Regions from separate parts of the Streptomyces sp. NPDC096176 genome, predicted to be linked through region 2. Evidence: riboswitches for the same ligand, from Rfam matches in the RefSeq annotation. Region 2 holds a riboswitch; each other region holds the start of a gene.
The links. Region 2 has a riboswitch for cobalamin ahead of ACIQ7Q_RS19830 (cobalamin biosynthesis protein). Riboswitches for the same ligand answer to the same signal wherever they lie in the genome.
Positions count from the first base shown of each region.

Region 1 (6,645 bases), on a different contig from region 2:
TCGAGGCGGACGCGCTGGACGGCTACTTCGCGATGGCGCGCGGTACGCAGGACGTGGCGCCGCTGGAGATGACCAAGTGGTTCGACACGAACTACCACTACCTGGTGCCGGAGCTGGCCCCGGACACCGTCTTCACGGCCGACTCCGGCAAGCAGGTCGCCGAGCTGAAGGAGGCCCTCGCCCAGGGTCACACCGCCCGGCCCGTGCTGGTCGGGCCCGTCACGTACCTCCTGCTCGCCAAGCCCGCCCCGGGCGTGCCCGCGGACTTCGAGCCGCTCACTCTCCTGGACCGCCTGCTGCCGGTGTACGCCGAGGTGGTCGCCGATCTGCGCGCGGCCGGCGCCGAGTGGGTGCAGCTGGACGAGCCGGCGTTCGTGCAGGACCGCACGCCGGCGGAACTGAACGCCCTCGCACGCGCCTATCGCGAGCTCGGCGCCCTCACCGACCGGCCCAAGCTCCTCGTCGCCTCGTACTTCGACCGGCTCGGCGACGCGCTTCCCGTCCTGGCCAAGGCCCCGGTCGACGGGATTGCCCTGGACTTCACCGAGGCCGCCGCCGCGAACCTCGACGCGCTCGCCGCAGTGGGCGGGCTGCCCGGCAAGCGCCTGGTCGCAGGCGTGGTCAACGGCCGCAACGTCTGGGTCAACGACCTGGAGAAGTCGCTCGCCACGCTCGGCATCCTGCTGGGCCTCGCCGACCGCGTCGACGTGTCCGCCTCCTGCTCCCTCCTCCACGTGCCGATCGACACGGCCCTGGAGCGAGACATCGAGCCGCAGATCCTGCGCTGGCTGGCCTTCGCCCGGCAGAAGACCGCCGAGGTCGTCACGCTCGCCAAGGGCCTCGCCCGGGGCACGGACACGATCGCCGCCGAACTCGCCGCCAACCGCGCCGAACTCGCCTCCCGCGCCGCCTCGCCGATCACCCGCGACCCTGCCGTCCGGTCTCGTGCCGAGGCCGTGACGGACGCCGACGCGCGCCGCTCCCAGCCGTACGCCGAGCGGGCCGCCGCCCAGCGCGACCACCTCGGGCTGCCCCTGCTGCCGACCACGACCATCGGCTCCTTCCCGCAGACCGGCGAACTGCGCACCGCCCGCGCCGACCTGCGCGCGGGCCGCATCGACACGGCCGCCTACGAGGAGCGCATCAAGGCCGAGATCCAGGAGGTGATCGTCTTCCAGGAGAAGACCGGCCTGGACGTCCTGGTGCACGGTGAGCCCGAACGCAACGACATGGTCCAGTACTTCGCCGAGCAGCTCACCGGTTACCTGGCCACCCAGCACGGCTGGGTCCAGTCCTACGGCACCCGCTACGTCCGACCGCCGATCCTGGCCGGCGACATCTCCCGGCCCGAGGCGATGACGGTGCGCTGGACGACGTACGCCCAGTCCCTCACGGAGAAGCCGGTCAAGGGCATGCTCACCGGCCCGGTCACCATGCTCGCCTGGTCCTTCGTCCGCGACGACCAGCCGCTCGGCGAAACGGCGCGTCAGGTCGCGCTCGCCCTGCGCGACGAGGTGAACGACCTCGAGGCCATCGGCACATCCGTCATCCAGGTGGACGAACCCGCCCTGCGCGAGACCCTGCCGCTGCGCTCCGCCGACCACCCTGCCTACCTGGCCTGGGCGACCGAAGCGTTCCGGCTCAGCACGAGCGGAGTGCGCCCGGACACGCAGATCCACACCCACATGTGCTACGCCGAGTTCGGCGACATCGTCCGGGCCATCGACGACCTGGACGCCGACGTCATCAGCCTGGAGGCCGCCCGCTCGCACATGCAGGTCGCCCGAGAACTCGCCGCCCACGGCTATCCCCGCGAGGCGGGCCCGGGGGTGTACGACATCCACTCCCCGCGCGTCCCGAGCACCGAGGAAGCCGCCGCGCTGCTGCGCACCGGCTTGAAGGCCATCCCGGCGGAGCGGCTGTGGGTCAACCCCGACTGCGGTCTCAAGACCCGTGGCTGGCCCGAGACCCGCGCCTCCCTGGAGAACCTGGTCGCCGCCGCCCGCACGGTCCGCGGCGAGCTGTCCGCTTCCTGACCGCAGGTTCCGGTGGGCCGGGACGTCTTGGACGTCCCGGCCCACCGGCCGCCGCATCGTCGTCTTCCTCGGCCCGCGCCATCCCGACCGCGGCATCGCCCCGCTGCCTCTGTGAGCCGTGGCGCTCGCCGGTGCTCAGGAAGCCGTGCGGCGGCGCGGCGGGGTGAAGGTGTACAGGTCGAGGATCTCCGGACGGGGCGCGACGCCGGGGCCGCCCGCCCGCACCCAGGCGGCGATGTCCTCTGTCGCGTCCGGGTCGTTGACCAGGCCCAGCCACACCGGCCGGGCTCCGGCCGCCCGCCCGGCGGACGAGGGCCGCACAACGATCACGCCTGCCTGCTCGCACACGTCCAGGCAGGCGGACACACGTACGGGAGCCTCGGCACGCAGGCGCGCGGTCTGTGCGGCGTGGTCGACGCCGGTCACCTTCGAGGTGCCGCAGCAGCAGTCCCGGCACACGACGACCCGGCAGGGCACACCGCCGACCGGTCGCGCCGGCACCTCGACGGCGTACGCCTCACCGCCCATTGTCTCGGACACGCCGAAACACCCCTCTCTTCCGGGGAAATCCGCTCCGGTGTCCTTCGAGGAGGCGACGACGTGAGTCTCCTGGCTCTCGGCTCGCAGCTCGTCCCGGCCTTCCCGCCCTCCGCGGGGCAGTGGCCCGTTCGGGATCCGCTCACCGATCACAGTGGCGGGACCGCGCCGGATTCGCACCGGCTTCCTCGGACCGTCGTCGCCCTGTCGCCGGTCATCATCCCATCAGCCAACTGCCCGGATCATTCGGGCTCATGAGCGTGCGGGCTCGTCGCGGGCGGCTCGGCCGGGCGTTCCCGGCCGCCGTCATGGCCGGATGTCATCACGATGAGGAGCCCCACCACGACGGCCCCGGCGACCACCCGGCCGGCGGCCCGCACCACCCAGCCCGGCAACGACGCGCCCTCGCGCCGCCTGGGTGCGCCCAGCCGCTCGGCCCGCCGTGCGGGACGCAGCAGGCGCAGCAAGAGCAACGCGGCGACCGGGAGTTGCAGCAGCCACAGCACGGTGCGCGGCCACTCGCCGTACAAGACGTTGGTGCCGTACAGCAGGGTGTGCCACACACAGCACATAGACGACGATGACGAAGCGGTGCAACCGGCGCCACGTGTTCGCTCCGATGCGGTGCCGGACGTAGAACAGCAGGCCGAGCGGAACGGCCAGATAGAGGGCGCCCTGGCCGAGGAGGATGGCGATCCGGCCGGTGCCGGAGTCGTACCAGCCGGGCACGAACGTGTCCGCGAAGCCCACCCACAGCCGTTCCGCCCACGCCAACTCGACCTCGTAGCAGACGAATTCGGCGGCGAACATGCGGCGTGCGCGGACCTCAGGCCGCGTCCTGTGGCTGAACGCACAGAGGTGGGTCTGGCGGAGCGACGGCCCCCTCTGCCATGCTTCCGTCCGACAAGCGACGGCGGAACGAGGAAGCCGGTGAGATTCCGGCACGGTACCGCCACTGTGTAGGGGGAGCGACTCCACCCGAGGCCACCGCCCCGTCCGGGGTGGGAAGGCCGGAGAAGCCGTGATCCCGAGTCAGGAGACTCACGCCGTCGCACCTCGATGTACGGGGCGGATTTCCCCAGGAGAGGCGGTGGCACGCGTGTGCCTGCTCAGGTGTGGTGGCAGCCTCGTGCTGCCCATGGCCCGTCGGAGTCTGTCCGTACCGCTTGACGCGTCAGCCCCCTACCCCTGGTTCTGACGGCCTCCGCCCTCAGCGGGTTCCCTCCCTTACGCCGCATCGCGCGCCGCGCGCTGCCGGTGCGCCCTGCCACGCACGCCACCTGGAGTCATCTGTGTCCGTACGGTCCCCCATGCCCGGCCGTCGTCAGGCCGCCGCCGCGGCTGTCCTCGCCGCCGCCCTCACCTCCACCGCGTGCGGCGGCGACTCCGGCCGGCCCGCCGATGCCAAGGCGACGGCCGCGGGACAGGGCTGCGTCAAGAACTTCGACCCGGCCGAGGACTACTTCCCGGTCAAGTCGGAGGTGAAGCACGCCAAGAACTTCACGCTCCGCTACGAGAAGAGCTACCAGGTCCTCACCGTCAAGGAGCCCTACCCGAAGGGGAAGCCCGAGTCGTACGTCCTGGTCAAGTGCGGCGCGCCGAAGCCGAAGCTGACGGGTGAACTGGCGTCGGCCCAGCAGGTCACCGTCCCCGTCAAGAGCCTGTACTCGGCCTCCACCACCCACGTGCCGCTGCTCACCGAGACCGGCACCCTGGACGTGCTGACGGGAGTCGCGAGCACCGCGAACATCTCCTCCGCAGAGGTGATCGCGCGGGTGAAGGCGGGGAAAGTCACCGAGTACGCCAAGGACCAGACCCTCAACGCCGAGACGGTCATCGGTGCCAAGCCGGACGTGCTGATGACCCAGGGCACCGACGACCCGCAGTACCCGAAGCTGCGCCAGGCGGGCGTCGCGGTGGTCGCCAACGCCGAGTGGCTGGAGCCTAGTCCGCTCGGCCGCGCCGAGTGGGTGAAGGCGATGGCCGCGCTCACCGGGGCGGAGAAGCGCGCCGGCGAGTTGTTCGGCACCATCGAGGCCGACTACCGGAAGGTCGCCGAGAAGGGCGCGCGAGTGGTCGAGGCGGCCAAGCCCGTCGAGATCCTGCCCGGCACGATGTACCAGGGCACCTGGTACATGCCCGCCGGGGGCAGCTACGCGGCCCGGCTGATCAAGGACGCGGGCGGCACCTACCCGTGGGCCGGCGATGCGGGTACCGGCAACCTCCAGCTGAACTTCGAAGCCGTGTACGCCAAGGGCGGCGAGGCCCCGGTCTGGATCGCCGACCAGCAGTGGAAGTCCACCGCCGACGCGGTGAAGGCCGACAGCCGGTACGGGGAGCTGAAGGCCGTCACCTCCGGCGCGGTCTGGACGAACCAGAAGGCGCTCGGCCCCGGCGGCGGCAACGACTACTTCGAACGGGGTGTGCTGCGCCCGGACCTGGTCCTCGCCGACCTGTTCGCGCTGATGCACCCGGAGCAGGCGAAGGGCCACAACTTCACCTTCTACCAGCCGGTGCCCAAGGCGTGACGGACCAGCAGGTGACCGCCGAGCCGACCGCGCCGAGAACGGTGCGGCGCCTCGCCGTCGTCCTCACTCTCACGGCCGGTACCGCCGCGCTGTTCGTCCTCACCATCGCGACCGGCTCCCACCGGGTGCCGGTCGCGGAGGTGGTGCGGGTCCTTCTCGGCGGCGGAGCCGAGGACCCGCGCTGGTCCGTGATCGTCGAGCAGGTACGGCTGCCGCGCGCGCTGACCGCCACCGTCGTCGGCGCCGCCCTCGCGGTGGCGGGCGTGCAGATGCAGACGCTGTTCCGCAACGCGCTGGCCGACCCGTTCTCCCTGGGCGTGAGTTCGGGCGCCAGCATGGGTGTCGCCGCCGTGGTCGTCGGCAGTGGCGGGGTCGCCGGGAGCTTCACCGGAGACCTGGCCGGGCTGGGACGGGTGGGCGTCGTGCTGGCCGCCTCGATGGGCGCCGCCGCCGTGCTGGCCCTCGTCCTGCTCCTGTCGCGATGGGTCCGGTCGGCCGTCACCCTGCTCGTCATCGGCGTCATGATCGGCTCGGCGGCCACCGCGGTGGTCGGCGCGATGCTCGTCTACGCCCGGCCCGAACGGGCCCAGCAGTTCGTGATGTGGGGCCTGGGCAGCTTCAGCGCCACGACCTGGCCCGACCTCCAGGTGATGCTGCCCGTCATCGGCCTCGGCCTGCTCACCGCGCTGCTGACCGCCAAGCGCCTCAACGCCCTGCTGCTCGGCGAGGACTACGCCCGCACCATGGGCCTGAACGTGCGGCGCTGCCGCGATCTTGCCCTGTTCGGCACCTCGCTCCTGGCCGGCGCGGCCACCGCGTTCTGCGGCCCGGTCGCCTTCCTGGGCCTGGCGGTGCCGCATCTGACACGGGTGGCCCTCGGGACCTCGGACCACCGGGCGCTGATCCCCGCGTCCATGCTCGCCGGGGCGTTCCTGGCGCTGGCGTGCGCGCTGCTGAGCCAGCCGCCCGGCACCGACTCCGTGCTGCCGCTGAACGCCATCACCTCGCTGTTCGGCGCCCCCGTCGTCATCGCGTTCCTGATCCGCAGCCGTCGCGGCGTACAAGGAGTGGCCTCGTGACCGACACGATGACCGAACCCGCCACGGACACCACCGACGGACCGGACCGCCCCGGCGGCCTGGAAACCCAGGGGCTCGCCGTCGGCTACCGCACCCGGTCGTCGCACCGGCGCGGAGCGGCACATGCCGTGCTGTCGGGGCTCGACCTCCAGGCGCGGGCCGGCGAGCTGACCGTCCTGCTCGGACCCAACGGCGCGGGCAAGTCCACGCTCCTGCGCACCCTGTGCGGGCTCCTGCCACCCCTCGGGGGCCGAATCCGCATCGGGGGTGCCGACCTCGCGCAGACCTCGCCGGCCGCGCTCGCCCGCCGGCTGGCGGTCGTGCTCACCGACCGGGTGGACGCCGGGCTGCTGTCCGTACGGGAACTGGCCGGGCTGGGCCGTCACCCGCACACCGGGTTCACCGGCCGCCTGACGGCCGCGGACCACGCGGCCGTCGAGTGGTCGCTGAAGGCGGTGGGCGCGA
Region 1 covers NZ_JBIWFV010000011.1:192,866-199,510, reverse strand. The annotation lists gene metE (5-methyltetrahydropteroyltriglutamate--homocysteine S-methyltransferase) at 1-2,036, shown strand, start outside; gene ACIQ7Q_RS27555 ((2Fe-2S) ferredoxin domain-containing protein) at 2,172-2,564, opposite strand; cobalamin riboswitch at 2,639-2,763, opposite strand; gene ACIQ7Q_RS27550 (hypothetical protein) at 2,816-3,136, opposite strand; cobalamin riboswitch at 3,453-3,637, shown strand; gene ACIQ7Q_RS27545 (ABC transporter substrate-binding protein) at 3,866-5,101, shown strand; gene ACIQ7Q_RS27540 (FecCD family ABC transporter permease) at 5,098-6,180, shown strand; gene ACIQ7Q_RS27535 (ABC transporter ATP-binding protein) at 6,177-6,645, shown strand, end outside.
Region 1: another riboswitch for cobalamin. It lies ahead of ACIQ7Q_RS27555 ((2Fe-2S) ferredoxin domain-containing protein); the one in region 2 lies ahead of ACIQ7Q_RS19830 (cobalamin biosynthesis protein).

Region 2 (6,645 bases):
TCGGGGTCGCGGGAGGCCACGACCTCCACCGTGAGCCCGAACCGGTCCAGCAACTGGGGGCGCAGCTCGCCCTCTTCGGGGTTCATGGTTCCCACCAGCAGGAAGCGGGAGGCATGCCGTACGGAGACGCCTTCGCGCTCGACATAGGAGGCGCCCATGGCGGCCGCGTCGAGCAGAAGGTCCACAAGATGATCATGAAGAAGATTCACCTCGTCGACGTACAGGATTCCGCGATGCGCGTCGGCGAGGAGCCCGGGCTCGAACGCCTTCACACCCTCCGAGAGCGCCCGCTCGATGTCGAGCGCGCCGACGAGCCGGTCCTCGGACGCCCCGACGGGCAGCTCCACCATGCGCGCCGCCCGCGCCTCCATGGCTGCCCCGCCCTCGTGCGGTCCGTCCGGACACGACGGGTCCGGCGCGGCGGGCGCACAGGAGAAACGGCACCCGGCGACCACGGGCACGTCGGGCAGCAGGTCGGCGAGGGCACGTACCGCGGTGCTCTTCGCGGTGCCCTTCTCGCCGCGCACGAGCACGCCGCCGACAGCCGGGCTCACCGCGTTGAGCAGCAGGGCCAGCCGCAGGTCGTCCATTCCGACGACTGCGGTGAACGGAAATCGGGTGCTCATGTGGCGATCACTCCTTCGCGTGGCGGCTGTGACGCATCGGTGCACGGCAGATGATGATGTTCGGCATGGTGGTCACGTACTCCCCGGCCCATGCGGGGGACGGTCCGCCCCTCGACGCGCCGGGACCGCACGAGGCGAAGTGCTCCCCGCCCGTGCGGGGATTGCCCGGGCTCGGGTGGCCGTCGCCGGGCGCGAGCGCTGTGGTCCCTCACGGCGCCCCCGGGGGGACGAACGGCAGCCCCTCCGGCGCCCCGTTCTCGATGAGCCGCAGCAGCGCGTCGGTGTCCGCGTGTTCCTCGATCAGATCGCCCAGCCGGTCCAGCTGCTCCTCGCGCAGCGCCCCGAAGCTCGTGTCCGGCGCGGGCACGAAGCGCCGGCCGGCCTGCGCCGCGACCTCCCGCAGAAACGCCCGCCGGAAGCCGTCGCTCTCCAGCGACCCGTGCCAGTGCGTCCCCCACACGGCGCCGACCCGGCAGCCGTCCAAGAAGGCTTCGCCGCCCATGACCTCGGCCACGCCATGATGGATCTCGTACCCTTCGACGCGCTCCCCGAGGGCCTCGCCGACGGGCCTCGTAAGGGTCTTGTCCGGCGCGAACCGCACACGCACGGGCAGCAGTCCGAGCCCCTCGACCTCACCGGCACGCGACTCGACGTCGTCCTCGATGTGTTCGCCCAGCGCCTGGAAGCCGCCGCAGATGCCGAGCACCGGCCGCCCCTGCGCGGCCCGCCTCGCCAGTGCGTCCGCCAGCCCGCGTTCCCGCAGCCACGCCAGCGCCTTCACGGTCCCGCGCGTGCCCGGGACGACCACCAGGTCGGCGTCCACGAGTTCCTCGGCGCGGTCCACGAACCGCACCACGACGCCCGGTTCGGCGGCCAGCGCGTCCACGTCGGTGAAGTTCGACATCAGCGGCACCGCGCAGACCGCGACCCGCAGCACGTCCTCACCGACGGGCGCCGCGACCACCGACTCCCGTACGGCGCCGCGCAGCGACACCCGCAGACCGTCCTCCTCGTCGATGCCGAGCCCGTGCGCGTACGGCAGGACGCCGTACGTCCGCCGCCCGGTGAGCCCGAGCAGCATGTCCAGCCCCGGCTCGAGCAGGGTCACGTCACCGCGGAACTTGTTCACGAGGTAACCCGCGACGAGCGACTGGTCCTCGGGGCTCAGCAGCGCCGTCGTACCGAAGAACTGGGCGAACACCCCGCCCCGGTCGATGTCCCCGACCACCAGCACCGGCAGCCGTGCGGCGCGCGCGATGCCCATGTTCACGATGTCCGTGCGCCGCAGATTGATCTCGGCCGGACTGCCCGCCCCCTCGCAGATCACGGCGTCATACGTGCCCCGCAGTTCCTCCAGACACGCCATGACCGGCTCGAACAACTCCCGTTTCCTTCCGCCGTGCAGACCCTTCCCGGCGGACGATCCGCCGGCGGTCCCGAAGAAGCCGCGGGCGCTCAGCTCACCCACCGGCTTGCCCATCAGCACCACCTGGCTGGAACGGTCGCTGCCGGGCTTCAGCAGCACCGGGTTCATCAGGGCGGTCGGCTCCACACGCGCGGCCTGCGCCTGCATGGCCTGGGCGCGCCCGATCTCCGCGCCCTCACGCGTCACGAACGAATTGAGGGACATGTTCTGCCCCTTGAAGGGCGCGACCTTTACCCCTTGCCGCACCAGCCAACGGCAGATCCCCGCCGTGACGACGCTCTTGCCGGCGTCCGAGGTCGTCCCGGCGACCAGCAACCCCCCACCGGTCATGCCGGCCTCCTCCCGCCGCGCCCTGCGCGCAGCATCCGCCCCGTGGCACAGACCACCAGGGTCAGCAGGCCGACACGCCGCGACAGCCGCACCGCCCGCCCGATGTCGTCGAACTCCACCGCCCGGCCGTCACCGTTGAGCACCGGACGGTGCTCGACCCGGCCGCCGTACGAGAGAGTCCCGCCCAGCCGCACCCCCAGCGCGCCGGCGAACGACGCCTCGACCGGGCCGGCGTTGGGGCTGGGGTGCTTGCCCGCGTCGGCCCGCCAGGCCCGTACGGCGCCCCGCGGATCCGGCCCGCTCGCGGCCGCCAGGATCGCGGTCAGCCGCGCGCCGGGCCACCCCGCCACGTCGTCCAGACGCGCCGACGCCCAGCCGTAGCGCCGGTAGCGGGGCGACTTGTGGCCCACCATCGCGTCCAGGGTGTTGACCGCACGGAAGCCGACGAGGCCGGGCACGCCGGCCAGCGCGCCCCACACGAGGGCGCCCACGACCGCGTCGGAGGTGTTCTCCGCGACGGACTCGACGACGGCGCGGGCGATCTGCTGCTCGTCCAGGGCCTGCGGATCGCGCCCGCACAGATGCGGCAGCCGTTCACGTGCCGCCTCGACGTCCCCGGTGGCCAGCGCGTCGCCGATGGCGGAGGCCTCACGCCCCAGCGTCGTACCCCCGACGACGGCCCACGTGGCGGCGGCGGTCAGCGCGATCGACGCGGCGGGGGAGCGGCGTGCGGCACGGCTTGCCAGCGCTGCCGCGGCGGCGGCACCGCCCGCGCACACCGCGGTGTGCAGCGCGCCCCGGCCGCGGTGGTCACGCCACAGGACACGCTCGACGGCGGCGGCCATCCGTCCGAACGCGGCGACCGGATGCCCACGGCGGGGATCGCCGAGGAGCAGGTCACCGACGAGGCCGGCGGCGGCGCCGTACACGAATACTCGGTCGGCACGCACGGGATCAGCGATCCCGGAAAGGGTGTCCGACGGACAGGGCTGTACCGCAGCCGGGCATGAGACGAGTCCTCACTCAGGGTCCGCGCCCTGGTTCGACGTGACCGGCGGTGAGAGTTCCTGGCTCCCCGGGGATCGTGCTTCCCGGGTGACAGTGGCGGGACCGCGCCGGATTCGCACCGGACTTCCTCTTCTGCCGCCGTTGATGGCCCCGGCAGTCCACCATGCGCGCGAACGCCCGTCAACTCGCCATTGACCTGCGGCGGGACAGTGTGCCGAGCCCCACACCGGTGCACACACGAAGGCCGGGCCGAAGGCACCCGCAGGTGTCCTCGACCCGGCCTTGTGAGGGTCCGTCGGTCGTCAGGCGACGATCAGATAGATCCCGTAGGAAACGGCCGCCGCGCAGAGCGCGAAGCAGGCGTACGCGCCCGTGCGTGCCAGTGCGCCGGAGCCTCCGGCCTGCGAGGCCGCCTCCTGCTTGGTCAGGCCCACGATGCCCAGGGTGAACAGGCCCACCAGGGCGACGGTGGCGACGAGGCTCACGCCGAAAACGGAGCCGAGAGCTGCCCAGTCGATCTTCATGCTGCTGCTTCCTTACACCGTGGCCGGACGTGCCGGCTCGGGCTCGGCCGGGGCCGGGATGGTGGCCTTGATGTCGCCGGCGGGCGGCGGGGTGACGGCCGCGATGGCGGTCGTGACGACGCCCGCACGCTCATCGGTGCCGTCGGCGTCCACGTCGTTGACGTTGGTGTGGTCGACGACCTGGCGGCGCGAGATGAACCAGATCGCGGTGCACGCGGCGACGAGGAAGACGGCGACGGCCGCGACACCCCAGTCGCCCTGCTTGGTGACGTACTCGGAACCCGCCGCGACGAGGCCCGCGGCCGGCAGGGTCAGACCCCACGCCACGAACATCCGGGTGGCGGTGGACCAGCGGACCACACCGCCCTTGCGGCCGAGGCCGGCGCCCATGACCGCGCCGGAGCAGGAGTGGGTCGTCGACAGGGAGAAGCCGAGGTTCGACGAGGCGAGGATGACGCTGGCCGCGCTGGTCTGGGCGGCGAAGCCCTGCTGCGGCTGGAGGTCGGTGAGGCCCTTGCCCATGGTGCGGATGATGCGCCAGCCGCCGAGGTAGGTGCCGAGCGCGATCGCGACACCGGCGGAGACGATGACCCACAGCGGAGGGTTGGAACCGGGGGCGATCACATTGCCGGCCACGAGAGCCAGCGTGATGATGCCCATCGTCTTCTGGGCGTCGTTGGTGCCGTGCGCCAAGGAGACAAGACCGGCGGAGGCGATCTGTCCGGCGCGGTAGCCCTTCGCCGTGGCCTTCTCGTCGGTCTTCCGGCCGAGCCGGTATGTGAGCCGGGTGGCCAGCATGGCGGCGAGGCCCGCGACGAGCGGTGCGGCGACGGCCGGGATCAGGACCTTGGTGACGACGACGCCGCCGTTGACCCCGCCGAAGCCGACCGAGGCGACCGTGGCGCCGATCAGACCGCCCATGAGGGCGTGCGAGGAACTGGACGGCAGACCCACCAGCCAGGTGGCCAGATTCCAGAGGATGGCGCCGACGAGCGCCGCGAAGATGACTTCAGGTGAGATGCCTGATTCGTCGACCAGACCGCTGGAGATCGTCTTGGCGACCTCCACCGACAGGAAAGCACCGACGAGATTCAGAACGGCAGACATGGCCACCGCTGTCTTGGGCTTCAGTGCACCGGTCGAGATGGTCGTCGCCATCGCGTTGGCGGTGTCGTGGAAACCGTTCGTGAAATCGAACACGAGCGCTGTCACGATCACAATCGCGAGCAGCAGGGTGATGTGTTCCATTTACCCAGGCAATCGTTTGACGTCATTGACTCGGGGACCGTAGGCAACCTGGATGAACGGAAGGTGAACTGAGTCAGGCTACCCGGTGTCTCCAAGTGGTGTCCGGGGGCCGCTTGTCTGGTTTCCGCCCCGGGCGCCGCTCCTCGCAGCCACTCGAACACCCTCCGTGTCCCCAGTGGCGTCGTCGGGCTCTCGTCGGACCGTCGTCGGGCCGTCGGACCTTCGGTGACAGGATCACGGTATGACTGATGAGGCGCGGCACGACGCGATCGAACGGGCATGGCAGGACCTCGTGGACACGGCCCGCAGGACGGCCGCCGAGGGACTCGTGGTGGGTACCTCCGGAAACGTCTCCGTACGGGTCGGCGAGCTCGTCCTCGTCACGCCCAGCGGAGTGCCGTACGACCGGCTCACCCCGCAGGACACCGTCGGCGTCGACCTCGACGGCACACAGGTCATCGGCACCCTCGCCCCCACCAGCGAGCTGCCGCTGCATCTCGCCGTCCACCGCGAGACCGGCGCGCGCGCAGTCGTCCACACCCACGCGGTGCACGCCACGGCGGTCTCGACCCTGGTCCCCGAGCTTCCGCCGGTCCACTACATGACAGCCGCCCTCGGCGGCCCCGTCCGCGTCGCCGCATACGCCCTGTACGGCACGGAAGAACTGGCCCGGAACATGCTCCACGCCCTGCGCGACCGTACGGCCTGCCTCCTGCAGAACCACGGAACGATCACCTACGGCGACACCCTGGCCCAGGCCTACGACCGCACGGCGCAACTGGAGTGGATGTGCCGCCTCTGGCTGACGGCGTCCTCCATCCCGGGCCGGACGCCGAGCCTGCTGTCCCCCACCCAGCTGGCGGAGGCGTCTGCCCGACTACGCGGTTACGGCCAACAGCCCCGCTGACGCCCGCGGTGCGGGCCGCCTCCCCGCCGCCGCGCCTTCCGCTCATCGGGCCCGTCCCCCTATGCCATGGCGCAGTGGGGTTCCGGGCCCCCACCCCGCGCTCCGCCCCCACCCCGCGCTCCGCCCCCGGTGCCGGGCGGGGGACTTCGGGACCCGGCACCGCGCTCCCTCTCCAGTGTCGGGCGGCGCGGGGGCGCCATCGCTCGCGTCTCACGGCCCGAGGCGCGGGGTCGGGGATGTGGGGCGGCATTTGTCCGCCTTGAGGGGGCGGGTCGGGGTTCGAAACCCGGCCTTCGACGAGCGGGGGCAAGCCTCGGCGTGCGAGCGCGATGCGCGGGGGGTTTCGGCTCGATGCCGGCGCGTCACGCGCCCGCCGGGGAGCGTGACGCCGCGGCCCGGCGGCAGTACCCGCCGGGCCCCGCGGTGCCACACGCGCGGCTCCGCCCACTGGCCCCCGCCCGCGCCCCCGCACACACTGGACAGGTGCGCCCGGCTACAGCGACGGCAGCGGCCGTCACCACCCTGATCGGAGTCGGCGCGGCCGCGGTCGCGGCCGGCCGTTACGCGAGCCACGTA
Region 2 covers NZ_JBIWFV010000006.1:480,395-487,039, forward strand. The annotation lists gene ACIQ7Q_RS19820 (putative cobaltochelatase) at 1-626, opposite strand, end outside; gene ACIQ7Q_RS19825 (cobyric acid synthase) at 835-2,382, opposite strand; gene ACIQ7Q_RS19830 (cobalamin biosynthesis protein) at 2,379-3,332, opposite strand; cobalamin riboswitch at 3,422-3,560, opposite strand; gene ACIQ7Q_RS19835 (hypothetical protein) at 3,693-3,914, opposite strand; gene ACIQ7Q_RS19840 (anion permease) at 3,927-5,162, opposite strand; gene ACIQ7Q_RS19845 (class II aldolase/adducin family protein) at 5,404-6,069, shown strand; gene ACIQ7Q_RS19850 (alpha/beta hydrolase) at 6,553-6,645, shown strand, end outside.

Region 3 (6,645 bases), on a different contig from region 2:
TTCCGGCGCTGCGCCGCAGTCTGGTGAAGTACACCTCGCTCTACACGGCCCTCGCGGAGGTGTACGACGTCCATCTCGCCGAGGCCGAAGAGACGATCGAGACCTCCCTGGCCACCCCGCGCGAGGCCGGCCTGCTCGGCACGGACGTGGGCCTGCCGATGCTGATGCTCTCCCGCCACTCGCTGGACGCCCAGGGCGAGCCCGTGGAGTGGGTCCGCTCGGTCTACCGGGGGGACCGGTACAAGTTCGTGGCACGGCTGAAGCGCCCGACCGACTGACTACTTGAACTGCCCCGACAGCTCAACCGACATGGCGCCGCAGCCCGTTGCGGCGCCATGTCACGTTTTGGCCCCAAGGGCGCGAAGTCGTTGCCGTACCGATATACGGACGGGGGGTGACTCGACGCGAACGGCTCGCCTAGATTTCCTGCCCATTACACAGGTGTTCAGTGAGGGGACGGAGCCGCATGTCCGCAGTGCCCGAGGCGCCACAAGCGCCAGAAGCGCCCGAAGCGAAACCGCCGGTCATCACCCCGGTACGCGTCATCATCGCCCTCTGCCTCTTCGCGCCTTTTGTGGCGATGCTCTGGGTCGGCTCCTACGCGAAGCCCGAACCGACGTTCATCGGCATGCCGTTCTTCTACTGGTACCAGATGCTCTGGGTCCTGATATCGACGGTCCTCACGATGATCGCCTACACGCTCTGGCAGCGTGACCAGCGCTCCCGCCAGGGAGGTGCGTCCCGATGAACGACGGCGTGAACGGCGTCGCGCTCGGCGTCTTCATATTCTTCTTCCTGGCCGTCACGGTCATGGGCTTCCTGGCCGCGCGCTGGCGCAAGGCCGAGAACGAGAACAGCCTCGACGAATGGGGCCTCGGCGGCCGGTCGTTCGGCACCTGGGTGACCTGGTTCCTGCTCGGCGGCGACCTCTACACCGCCTACACCTTCGTCGCCGTCCCGGCGGCCATCTACGCGGCGGGTGCTGCCGGCTTCTTCGCCGTCCCGTACACGATTCTCGTCTACCCCCTGATCTTCACCTTCCTGCCGCGGCTCTGGTCGGTGTCGCACAAGCACGGATACGTCACCACCTCGGACTTCGTCCGCGGGCGCTTCGGCTCAAAGGGCCTGTCCCTGGCGGTCGCCGTCACCGGCATCCTCGCCACCATGCCGTACATCGCGCTCCAGTTGGTCGGCATCCAGGCCGTGCTCGACGTCATGGGCGTCGGCGGCGGCGAGAGCACCCACTGGTTCATCAAGGACCTGCCGCTGCTGATCGCCTTCGGCGTGCTCGCGGCCTACACGTACTCGTCCGGACTGCGTGCCCCGGCGCTCATCGCCTTCGTCAAGGACACGCTGATCTACATCGTCATCGCCGTGGCGATCATCTACATCCCGATCAAGCTCGGCGGCTTCGACGAGATATTCGCCAGTGCCGGTGAGAAGTTCGCACAGGTCAACGAGGCGACGGGCAAGCCGACCGGTGCACTGGTGCCCGGCGAGATGGGTCAGTGGGGCTACGCCACCCTGGCGCTCGGCTCGGCACTGGCGCTCTTCATGTACCCGCACTCGATCACGGCGACGCTCTCCTCGCGCAGCCGTGAGGTGATCCGCCGCAACACCACGATCCTGCCGCTGTACTCGCTGATGCTGGGTCTGCTCGCGCTGCTCGGCTTCATGGCCATCGCGGCCGGTGTGAAGGTGACCAACGGTCAGCTGGCCATCCCACAGCTGTTCGAGAACATGTTCCCGGACTGGTTCGCGGGTGTCGCCTTCGCCGCGATCGGCATCGGCGCGCTGGTGCCGGCGGCGATCATGTCCATCGCCGCGGCGAACCTCTTCACCCGGAACATCTACAAGGACTTCCTCAAGCCCGACGCGACCCCGGCCCAGGAGACCAAGGTCTCCAAACTCGTGTCGCTGCTGGTGAAGGTGGGCGCCCTTGCCTTTGTCCTCACCATGGACAAGACCGTGGCGATCAACTTCCAGCTGCTGGGCGGCATCTGGATCCTACAGACGTTCCCGGCGCTGGTGGGCGGCCTGTTCACCCGCTGGTTCCACCGCTGGGCACTCATCGGCGGCTGGGCGGTCGGCATGATCTACGGCACAGCTGCCGCCTACGGCGTGGCGAGCCCGACGCAGAAGCACTTCGGCGGCTCGTCCGCGGAGATCCCGGGCATCGGGGAGATCGGCTACATCGGCCTCACCGCGTTCGTGCTGAACGTCGTCGTCACCGTGGCCCTCACCTTCGTCCTGCGGGCGGCCAAGGCCCCTGACGGCATCGACGAGACCAGCCCGTCCGACTACACGGCGGACGCCGGCGACCCGGGCGTCAAGGTGGAGCTGCCGCCGGCCACGGCGGGCGCACCCGGCGGTCACTGACCGGTCGCGCGGCAAAGGGCCGCATGCGCCTCCCGGAGGGGAGGCGCATGCGGCCCTTTGGCTTGGGAGGGCCGGTCATGGACCCTCACCTCAGCGACCACGACAGCGGGACCAAGGCCCGGCGCCGGGCGATCGGCTTCATTGTCTGAGACACAACATATGGGGGTGTCCGACTCAACCGCCCCCACATGTATGCTCATCTCGCTGTCGCCGCAGGGGAATCCGGTGCGAATCCGGAACTGTCCCGCAACGGTGTGATCCGGTGCGCTTTGCCGTATCCGACAAGTCCGAGGACCTGCCGACGGTGCATCCGGTTCGACCGATCCGGGTGCCGAGACGTCCGGGCCTCGCGGTTGGGCCGGTGGACGCCGTGCGCCGTGCCCGCCTCCCGGGCCTGCCCGCGTGGCCCCACCTCCCCGCAAGGCCCAGAGCCGAGCGAGGAGAGCACCAGGTGACCATCGCGCCAGCCGATCCGGTCTCAGCGACGGAGAAGGACGGTCCCGGGACCGCACTGCTGCGGACACTGACGGACCTCACGGCCGACCTGCCCGACACCGACCCGGGCAGGGTCGCCGCCGCGGCGCTGCGCGGCCGGAACGCCGGGTCGGACGAGGCCGAGCTGCGATCCCTCGCCACCGACGCGGCCGCGGGCCTCATTTCGGAGGACCCGGCCTACTCTCGGCTCGCGGCACGCCTGCTGACCCGCACGATCGCCGACGAGGCGGCAGGGCAGGGCGTGGAGTCCTTCTCGTCCTCGGTCGCCGTCGGCCACCGCGAGGGCCTGATCGCCGACCGTACGGCCGCGTTCGTGGCGCTGCACGCCGCCCGGCTGGACGCGCTGATCGACACCGACGCCGACGACCGGTTCGGCTACTTCGGTCTGCGCACGCTCTACAGCCGCTATCTGCTGCGTCACCCCATCACCCGCCAGGTCGTCGAGACGCCCCAGCACTTCATGCTGCGTGTCGCCGCCGGTCTGGCGGAGGACGAATCGGTACGCGCTCTCGACGAAGTCGCGTCGCTGTACGCCCTGATGAGCCGGCTCGACTATCTGCCCTCCTCCCCCACGCTTTTCAACTCGGGCACCCGGCACCCGCAGATGTCGTCCTGCTACCTGCTGGACTCGCCGCTCGACGAACTCGACTCGATCTACGACCGCTACCACCAGGTCGCCCGGCTCTCCAAGCACGCCGGTGGCATCGGGCTCTCGTACTCCCGTATCCGCGCCCGCGGTTCGCTGATCCGCGGCACCAACGGGCACTCCAACGGCATCGTCCCGTTCCTGAAGACGCTCGACGCGTCGGTCGCCGCGGTGAACCAGGGAGGCCGGCGCAAGGGCGCCGCCGCGATCTACCTGGAGACGTGGCACGCGGACATCGAGGAGTTCCTGGAGCTGCGCGACAACACCGGTGAGGACGCCCGGCGTACGCACAACCTGAACCTCGCGCACTGGATCCCCGACGAGTTCATGCGGCGCGTCGAGGCGGACACGCAGTGGTCGCTCTTCTCACCGGTCGACGTTCCCGAGCTGGTCGACCTGTGGGGCGACGAGTTCGACGCCGCCTACCGCAAGGCGGAGGCGGCGGGCCTGGCCCGCAAGTCGATCCCGGCCAGGGACCTGTACGGCCGGATGATGCGCACCCTCGCCCAGACCGGCAACGGCTGGATGACCTTCAAGGACGCGTCCAACCGCACCGCGAACCAGACCGCCGAACCCGGCCGGGTCGTGCACTCCTCGAACCTGTGCACCGAGATCCTCGAGGTGACGGACGACGGCGAGACGGCTGTGTGCAATCTCGGCTCGGTCAACCTCGGGGCCTTCGTCAGCGACGACAGCGGCGACGGCATCGACTGGGAGCGGCTGGACGCCACTGTCCGAACCGCCGTCACCTTCCTCGACCGGGTCGTCGACATCAACTTCTACCCCACCGAGCAAGCCGGCCGTTCCAATGCCAGGTGGCGCCCGGTGGGCCTCGGCGCGATGGGCCTCCAGGACGTCTTCTTCAAGCTGCGGCTGCCCTTCGACTCGCCCGAGGCGAAGGCCTTGTCGACGCGGATCGCCGAGCGGATCATGCTGGCCGCGTACGAGGCGTCCTGCGACCTCGCCGAGCGCAACGGCCCCCTGCCGGCCTGGTCCGAGACCCGCGCGGCCCGCGGCGTGCTGCACCCGGACCACTACGACACCGCGCTCAACTGGCCCGAGCGCTGGGACGCCCTGCGCGCCCGTGTCGCCTCGGTCGGCATGCGCAACTCGCTGCTGCTGGCCATCGCCCCGACGGCAACCATCGCCTCGATCGCGGGCGTGTACGAGTGCATCGAGCCGCAGGTCTCCAACCTGTTCAAGCGCGAGACGCTCAGCGGTGAGTTCCTCCAGGTCAACTCCTACCTGGTGGAGGAGCTGAAGCGGCTCGGCGTCTGGGACGCCCAGACGCGGGAGGCGCTGCGCGAGTCGAACGGCTCCGTACAGGGCTTCGGCTGGGTCCCGGCCGAGGTACGGGCGCTGTACCGCACGGCCTGGGAGATCCCGCAGCGCGGCCTGATCGACATGGCGGCGGCCCGTACGCCGTTCCTGGACCAGAGCCAGTCGCTGAACCTGTTTCTGGAGACGCCGACGATCGGCAAGCTCAGCTCGATGTACGCGCACGCCTGGAAGCAGGGTCTGAAGACGACGTACTACCTGCGCTCCCGCCCGGCGACCCGCATCGCGCGCGCCGCACAGGCGACCATCCCCGTCCAGCAGGCCACCGACCCCGATGCCGTCGCCTGCTCCCTGGAAAACCCCGAGTCCTGCGAGGCCTGCCAGTAATGCCGGAGAACACCACCAAGAACCTGCTCGACCCGGGCTTCGAACTGACCCTGCGTCCGATGCGCTACCCGGACTTCTACGAGCGCTACCGCGACGCCATCAAGAACACCTGGACCGTGGAGGAGGTCGACCTCCACTCGGACGTCGCCGACCTCGCCAAGCTCACCCCGTCCGAGCAGCATCTGATCGGCCGGCTGGTCGCCTTCTTCGCGACCGGCGACTCGATCGTCGCGAACAACCTGGTGCTCACTCTCTACAAGCACATCAACTCCCCGGAGGCGCGGCTGTATCTGTCGCGCCAGCTGTTCGAGGAGGCCGTGCACGTCCAGTTCTATCTGACGCTGCTGGACACCTACCTCCCCGATCCCGAGGACCGTACGGCCGCCTTCGCGGCGGTCGAGAACATCCCGTCGATCCGGGAGAAGGCCCAGTTCTGCTTCAAGTGGATGGACTCCGTGGAGACCATCGACCGGCTGGAGACGACGTCGGACCGCCGGCGCTTCCTGCTGAACCTGATCTGCTTCGCCGCCTGCATCGAGGGCCTGTTCTTCTACGGCGCCTTCGCCTACGTGTACTGGTTCCGCTCCCGCGGTCTGCTGCACGGCCTGGCCACCGGCACCAACTGGGTGTTCCGCGACGAGACGATGCACATGAACTTCGCCTTCGAGGTCGTGGACACCGTCCGCAAGGAGGAGCCGGAGCTGTTCGACGACGAGCTCCAGCAACAGGTCACGGACATGCTGCGCGAGGCGGTGGAGGCCGAGCTGCAGTTCGGCCGGGATCTGTGCGGTGACGGCCTGCCGGGCATGAACACCGAGTCGATGCGCGAGTATCTGGAGTGCGTCGCCGACCAGCGGCTCACCCGGCTGGGCTTCGCCCCGGTGTACGGCTCGCAGAACCCCTTCTCGTTCATGGAGCTGCAGGGCGTCCAGGAGTTGACGAACTTCTTCGAGCGCCGCCCGTCGGCCTACCAGGTGGCGGTCGAGGGTTCCGTCGGCTTCGACGACGACTTCTGATCACCGCGGACCACCGGAGCGGCCCGCACCTCGCACGGGGGAGGTGCGAGCCGCCTCGGTTCAGATGCCGCAGCTGGACGCCGACCAGAACCGGCTGCTCCGGTGGTCGACGTGCGTGTGGTCGCTGTGGCCCGGGTAGCCGGGGCCGAGGATGCCGTTGAAGCCGTGGTTGCGCGCAGTCTGGGCGAGCTTGCACAGCGAGTGCGGCCCGGCGCCGAGATCGGCGGCGTCGCCGTACAGATGACGGCTGTTGGAGGCCCCGCCGACCGCGCTGTTGCATGCCTGCGAGCGGAAGCCGCTGGTCACTGTGACGGGCTGGTCTCCGAGCGCGTGGCGCAGGGCCTCCAGCTTCCACATGGTGCGCAGGGCGTTGGACTTGGCGGTCGCCGCGCTGACGGCGCCGCCGGACCAGGTGGTGTTGCAGTCGTTGAGTTCGGCGTAGCT
Region 3 covers NZ_JBIWFV010000001.1:724,670-731,314, reverse strand. The annotation lists gene ACIQ7Q_RS03535 (GntR family transcriptional regulator) at 1-278, shown strand, start outside; gene ACIQ7Q_RS03530 (DUF3311 domain-containing protein) at 467-748, shown strand; gene mctP (monocarboxylate uptake permease MctP) at 745-2,379, shown strand; cobalamin riboswitch at 2,526-2,697, shown strand; gene ACIQ7Q_RS03520 (ribonucleoside-diphosphate reductase subunit alpha) at 2,831-5,185, shown strand; gene ACIQ7Q_RS03515 (ribonucleotide-diphosphate reductase subunit beta) at 5,185-6,201, shown strand; gene ACIQ7Q_RS03510 (D-Ala-D-Ala carboxypeptidase family metallohydrolase) at 6,262-6,645, opposite strand, start outside.
Region 3: another riboswitch for cobalamin. It lies ahead of ACIQ7Q_RS03520 (ribonucleoside-diphosphate reductase subunit alpha); the one in region 2 lies ahead of ACIQ7Q_RS19830 (cobalamin biosynthesis protein).